One region of the Enterococcus mediterraneensis genome, then DNA from elsewhere that is predicted to be linked to it. Evidence: a T-box and tRNA genes for the amino acid it is inferred to sense, from the RefSeq annotation. Region 1 holds a T-box; the other holds one or more tRNA genes.
What was found. A T-box is a leader RNA that pairs with one kind of tRNA and senses whether it is charged. The one in region 1 lies ahead of argS (arginine--tRNA ligase), so its partner is inferred to be a tRNA-Arg.

Region 1 (3,398 bases):
TCAATGGGTGAAGAAGATAAATTTGAAGAACGGATCAAATTATTGAAACCTTATCAAATCAATATGGAAATGGTTGAAAAAACACACAACACTGACCGGTTGATCTTCTTGCACTGCTTACCAGCATTCCATGATACAAACACTGTGTATGGTGAACAAATGAAAGAACGTTTCGGTATTACTGAGATGGAAGTGACAGACGAAGTGTTCCGCAGTAAATACGCTCGTCAATTCCAACAAGCAGAAAACCGCATGCATTCAATCAAAGCTATCATGGCGGCTACTCTTGGAAACCTGTTTATTCCCCGAGTTTAATTAAAAAGACTACTTTAACAAAAGCGGGTCAGTATGTTGTAGGTTTGTAAAAACAAGCGACAGGCGCTGGCTCGCTTTGTCATTCTTAAAAACACCGGAAAAGGAGTGTCTTACACTATGGCAAAACGAAAAGTCGTTGTTGCATTAGGCGGAAACGCGATCTTATCAGATGACGCAACAGCGAAAGCCCAACAACAAGCATTAAATGAAACTGCGAAATATCTAGTGAAATTTATCGAACAAGGAGATGAATTGATCATCTCTCACGGCAACGGCCCACAAGTTGGAAACCTGTTGATCCAACAAGCGGCGGCGGATTCCGAGAAAACACCGGCAATGCCTTTAGATACTTGCGTAGCTATGACAGAAGGTTCGATCGGCTACTGGCTGCAAAATGCGATGGGCACTGTTTTAAAAGAAAAAGGGATCGATAAAGATGTCGTATCTCTTGTTACCCAAGTCATTGTTGATGAAAACGATCCTTCATTCAAAGATCCTTCAAAACCAGTTGGACCATTTTTCACTGAAGAAGAAGCAAAACAACAGATGACAGATACTTCTGCTACGTTTAAAGAGGACGCGGGTCGCGGATGGCGCAAAGTTGTCGCTTCGCCAAAACCGATCTCTATCAAAGAAGCACGAGTAATCGAAAGTTTAGTGGATCAGGGTGTGATCACCGTTTCTGTTGGGGGCGGCGGAATTCCTGTCGTTGAAACAGTCCATGGCTTAGAAGGCCGAGAAGCGGTAATCGATAAAGACTTTGCTTCTGAAAAATTGGCAGAGATCATCGGCGCTGATTTGCTGATCATTTTGACAGGTGTCGACAATGTCTACGTCAACTATCAAAAACCAGATCAAAAGAAACTAGAAACAGTTACCGTTTCTGAAATGAAACAATATATTGAAGAAAAACAATTTGCGCCAGGCAGCATGCTGCCAAAAGTGCAAGCGGCTATTCAATTTGTTGAAGCGTGTCCAAACGCCAAAGCGATCATCACATCATTGGAAAACATCGAGAATCTGTTGACCAACGAAGATGGTACGATCGTAGTTGCAGACTAGGTAGATCAATCTTTCGTCAGATGGATTTGATTTATAGATAAGCGTCTTTACATCGTGGATTTTTCTCCTTTAGGCCCGATGAAAGACGCTTATTTAAAAGGAATATTTAAAAAAAAGAAAAATACTAGCCATTCAAAAGAACTTTTGCTATAATCAGATGAAGTTTAATAAATGATTTGTTGAACAAGAGAGTATCTTTTGGGGAACATTCAGCGAGTTCGGGCAGGTGAGAGCCGGACAGGGAAGCAAAAGAGAAGCGCACTTGGGAAAATCTGCGATGCAGACGGTCATCTGCCGTTATAAGATTAAGTAGGTTCTTTATAGAACAATTAGAGTGGTACCGCGGGTAATCTCGTCTCTGGTGATAGTTTTCACTGGGGGCTTTTTTTATTGCTTTCAAAAGAGACTCAACAATCAAGGAGGAACAGAAATGAATAACAAAGATGTCGTTGCTAAAGCTATTTATGATGTCGTGAAAGACGATCTATCATTGGAACAAGTTGCAAAATTATTGGAAAACCCAAAATCCGCTGATCACGGAGACGTTGCTTTTCCAGCTTTCGCATTAGCCAAAGCTTATCGTAAAGCACCGCAACAAATCGCTCCAGAATTAGCAGAAAAAATCGATCCTTCAGATTTTGAAAAAATCGAAGTCGTAGGACCTTACCTAAACTTCTTCATGAACAAAGAAGTTATCAGCAAAAATGTTTTGGCCGCTGTTGTGAAAGAAAAAAATCATTACGGTGACGCGAATATCGGCGAAAACAAAAACGTCCCTATCGATATGTCTTCACCTAATATCGCTAAACCGATCTCTATGGGACATTTACGTTCTACTGTTATCGGGAATTCTATCGGCTTCATTTATGAAAAGATCGGCTACAAACCAATCCGTATCAATCACCTAGGCGACTGGGGCACACAGTTTGGTAAATTGATTGTAGCTTATAAAAAATGGGGCTCAGAAGAAGCAGTCAAAACTGAACCGATTAATGAATTATTACGTTTATATGTGCAATTCCACGAAGAAGTAGAAACGCAACCTGAACTGGATGATGAAGCACGTGCATGGTTCAAAAAACTAGAAGATAAAGATGAAGAAGCTGTTTCATTATGGCAATGGTTCCGTGATGAATCAATGAAAGAGTTCAACAAGATCTACAATATGTTGGAAGTGAAATTCGATTCATTGAACGGTGAAGCATTCTACAATGACAAAATGGATGAAATCACTGATCTTCTTGAAGAAAAACATCTATTAAAAGAAGACCGCGGTGCTGAAATCGTCGATCTATCAGCTTATGACTTGAACCCTGCTTTGATCCGCAAATCAGACGGCGCTACGTTATACATCACTCGGGATCTAGCAGCAGCGTTGTACCGCAAACGGACATATGATTTCGCAAAATCTATCTATGTAGTAGGGAACGAACAAAGCTACCACTTCAAACAATTGAAAGCTGTCTTGAAGGAAATGGGCTTTGACTGGTCAGACGATATGCACCACATCGCTTTCGGTTTGATCACTCAAGGAGGTAAGAAATTATCTACTCGTAAAGGAAAGATCGTCTTGTTGGAAGAAGTGCTTAACCAAGCGATCGATTCCGCAAAAGAACAAATCTCTGAAAAGAATCCAGATCTTGAAAACAAAGACGAAGTTGCTAAACAAGTGGGTGTCGGAGCCGTTGTTTTCCATGACTTGAAAAATGATCGTTTGAATACTTTTGACTTCACTTTAGAAGAAGTCGTTCGTTTTGAAGGCGAAACTGGACCATACGTACAATATACTCACGCTCGTGCTATGAGTATCCTTGAAAAAGCGCAATTCGTTCCTGATGAAAACAAAAATTACGCATTAGCTGACGAAAGCAGCTGGGAAATCGTTAAACTGATCCAAAAATACCCAGAAACAGTCTTGCAAGCTGCGGAAAAATATGAACCATCCGTGATCGCAAAACACGCTATCAAATTAGCACAAGCTTTCAACAAGTACTATGCACAAACAAAAGTCTTAGCTGAAG
Region 2 (3,398 bases), 910 kb from region 1:
GGAAGGGCCATCGCTCAACGGATAAAAGCTACCCTGGGGATAACAGGCTTATCTCCCCCAAGAGTCCACATCGACGGGGAGGTTTGGCACCTCGATGTCGGCTCGTCGCATCCTGGGGCTGTAGTCGGTCCCAAGGGTTGGGCTGTTCGCCCATTAAAGCGGCACGCGAGCTGGGTTCAGAACGTCGTGAGACAGTTCGGTCCCTATCCGTCGCGGGCGTTGGAAATTTGAGAGGAGCTGTCCTTAGTACGAGAGGACCGGGATGGACTTACCGCTGGTGTACCAGTTGTCTCGCCAGAGGCATCGCTGGGTAGCTATGTAGGGAAGGGATAAACGCTGAAAGCATCTAAGTGTGAAGCCCACCTCAAGATGAGATTTCCCATTTCTTTAAGAAAGTAAGATCCCTGAGAGATGATCAGGTAGATAGGTCAGAAGTGGAAGACCAGTGATGGTTGGAGCGGACTGATACTAATCGATCGAGGACTTAACCAAAATGAAACTCGGAAGAGTTTTGAGACTTTCTTCAAATCCAGTTTTGAGTGAGCAAGACTTACTCAATTAAATAGTGTGGTGGCGATAGCGAGAAGGATACACCTGTAACCATGCCGAACACAGAAGTTAAGCTTCTTAGCGCCGATTGTAGTGAGGGGTTGCCCCTTGTGAGAGTAGGACGTCGCCACGCTGTTTTATAGATCATGGAGGTTTAGCTCAGCTGGGAGAGCATCTGCCTTACAAGCAGAGGGTCAGCGGTTCGATCCCGTTAACCTCCATATGAGCCGTTAGCTCAGTTGGTAGAGCATCTGACTTTTAATCAGAGGGTCACAGGTTCGAGCCCTGTACGGCTCATTTCGTATATGCGGGTGTGGCGGAATTGGCAGACGCACTAGATTTAGGATCTAGCGCCTTACGGCGTGGGGGTTCAAGTCCCTTCACCCGCATTAAAAAAAGCCGGCTTAGCTCAGTTGGTAGAGCATCTGATTTGTAATCAGAGGGTCGAGGGTTCAAGTCCTTTAGCCGGCATCTGAAGATGCGGAAATAGCTCAGTGGTAGAGCACCACCTTGCCAAGGTGGGGGTCGCGGGTTCGAACCCCGTTTTCCGCTTTTTGCCACAACGCGCCGGGGTGGCGGAACTGGCAGACGCACAGGACTTAAAATCCTGCGGTGAGTGATCACCGTACCGGTTCGATTCCGGTCCTCGGCATTTCACAACATGCGCCCATAGCTCAACTGGATAGAGTGTTTGACTACGGATCAAAAGGTTAGGGGTTCGACTCCTCTTGGGCGCGTAGTCTTTTTGATATATAAGGACTAGTTTCCGGGAAGTAGCTCAGCTTGGTAGAGCACTTGGTTTGGGACCAAGGGGTCGCAGGTTCGAATCCTGTCTTCCCGATTTTTACTTTATTTCTTTTTTATTTTAGGCTATACTGAGATTAAGAAAATATTAACTTAATATTATGCGCCCATAGCTCAACTGGATAGAGTGTTTGACTACGGATCAAAAGGTTAGGGGTTCGACTCCTCTTGGGCGCGTTGGAACGAAATCGTACTGATTTCGTTTTTTTGTTTATCCAAATACATGATTCTTTGATTATTAGGCGAAATTAGGTATAATTAAGGTCAGTATTAGTCAAGGGAGGAATGAAGGATGAATCATCATAATACTTCCGATTTGATTGAAGCTTATTTGAAAAAAATTCTCGAAGACAGCGAAATGATCGAAATTAGAAGAGCTGAAATGGCCAATCTTTTTAATTGTGTGCCCTCTCAAATCAATTATGTTATTAACACCCGCTTTACTATCCAACGCGGCTATGCAGTCGAAAGCAAGCGCGGCGGCGGCGGATATATTCGTATTGAAAAAGTGAAGATTTCGGATAAACACCATTTCTTAGAGCAAGTGAATCAATTGTTCGATAAGAAAATCAGCGAAAAAGACGCTTTTGAAATTATTCAAAAGCTGTTCGAAGAAGCGATAGTCAGCAGAAATGAAGGCAATCTGCTTTTAGCGGCGGTCTCTAAAAACAGTCTGACTGAATTTGAAGAAGAGGACGCGATTCGGGCAAGCATACTGCATTCAGTATTGAAACGATTAAGTTATAAAGATAGGAAGTGATTTTCCATGGATGAATTATTTACAGAACGAGCAAAAGCGGTATTAGCTATCGCTCAAGAAGAAGCCAAGAATTTTAAGCATCAGTCAGTCGGTTCGGAACATCTCTTGCTGGCGCTGGTGTTGGAACAAGAAGGCATCGCCGGGAAAACATTGCGGGAAATGCATGCCAGTGAAATAGATATCCGTGAAGAGATCGAACATTTAACAGGTTATGGAACAGTTGCTCGTTATCCAGAAGGTGTCTACCTGCCTTATTCTCCGCGGGCGAAACAGATCTTTGCTTATGCGGGAGATGAAGCGAAGCGTTTAGGTGCTCCTCAGATCGGCACGGAGCATTTGTTATTAGGATTATTGCGTGATGAAGAGATCCTAGCTTCACGAATCATGGGAAATCTCGGATTGAGTTTGCCTAAGATGCGTCAAACGTTGAAAAAGAAACTTGGATTGAATGAAAAAAATCAAAACAATGGCAATCGGCGTCGTCAAATGCAAAATAAAGCAGCGCAGACCCAGGGAACTCCGACACTGGATAATCTGGCCCGTGACCTGACGAAGCTTGCTCGCGATAATCGCTTAGATCCTGTAGTTGGTCGTGCCAAAGAAGTCAAACGTCTGATCCAGATCTTGAGCCGCCGCACGAAGAACAATCCCGTGCTGGTAGGAGAACCAGGTGTAGGTAAAACAGCGATCGCTGAAGGTTTGGCTCAACGAATCATCAACGGGGAAGTTCCTGAAGACATGCGGGAAAAACGCTTGATGATGCTGGATATGGGAGCATTGGTCGCCGGTACGAAATACCGCGGTGAATTTGAAGACCGTATGAAAAAAGTCATTGATGAAATCTATCAAGACGGACAGATCATTCTCTTTATCGATGAACTGCATACATTGATCGGAGCAGGAGGCGCTGAAGGTGCCATCGACGCTTCTAATATCTTGAAGCCGGCATTGGCTCGCGGCGAATTGCAAACGATCGGTGCAACGACATTAGATGAATACCAAAAATATATCGAAAAAGATTCTGCTTTAGAGCGGCGTTTTGCTCGAGTCCAAGTAGATGAACCGACACCGGAAGAAGCTGAAGAGATCTTGCGGGGCTTGCGTCCGCGCTATGAAAAACATCATGGTGTTGAGATCTCCGATGATGCGCTGCATGCGGCGGTCCAATTGTCAGTACGTTATATCAACTCCCGACAATTGCCGGACAAAGCCATCGATCTGATGGATGAATCAGCGGCAAAAGTTCGTTTGGACAAAGCCGATGAACCATCAGAGCTGCTTAATC

Region 2: it has a tRNA-Arg gene. The T-box ahead of argS (arginine--tRNA ligase) is inferred to sense a tRNA for this amino acid. The anticodon was not compared.

What each region holds. Positions count from the first base shown of each region.
Region 1 is NZ_UWOP01000001.1:2,200,764-2,204,161, forward strand. Features, by position in the region: gene argF (ornithine carbamoyltransferase) at 1-315, shown strand, start outside; gene arcC (carbamate kinase) at 433-1,377, shown strand; T-box leader at 1,548-1,740, shown strand; gene argS (arginine--tRNA ligase) at 1,808-3,398, shown strand, end outside.
Region 2 is NZ_UWOP01000001.1:1,286,263-1,289,660, forward strand. Features, by position in the region: rRNA gene EFB00_RS06250 (23S ribosomal RNA) at 1-492, shown strand, start outside; rRNA gene rrf (5S ribosomal RNA) at 567-682, shown strand; tRNA gene EFB00_RS06260 (tRNA-Val) at 698-770, shown strand; tRNA gene EFB00_RS06265 (tRNA-Lys) at 774-846, shown strand; tRNA gene EFB00_RS06270 (tRNA-Leu) at 857-938, shown strand; tRNA gene EFB00_RS06275 (tRNA-Thr) at 948-1,020, shown strand; tRNA gene EFB00_RS06280 (tRNA-Gly) at 1,030-1,101, shown strand; tRNA gene EFB00_RS06285 (tRNA-Leu) at 1,116-1,201, shown strand; tRNA gene EFB00_RS06290 (tRNA-Arg) at 1,213-1,286, shown strand; tRNA gene EFB00_RS06295 (tRNA-Pro) at 1,317-1,390, shown strand; tRNA gene EFB00_RS06300 (tRNA-Arg) at 1,457-1,530, shown strand; gene EFB00_RS06305 (CtsR family transcriptional regulator) at 1,646-2,113, shown strand; gene EFB00_RS06310 (ATP-dependent Clp protease ATP-binding subunit) at 2,120-3,398, shown strand, end outside.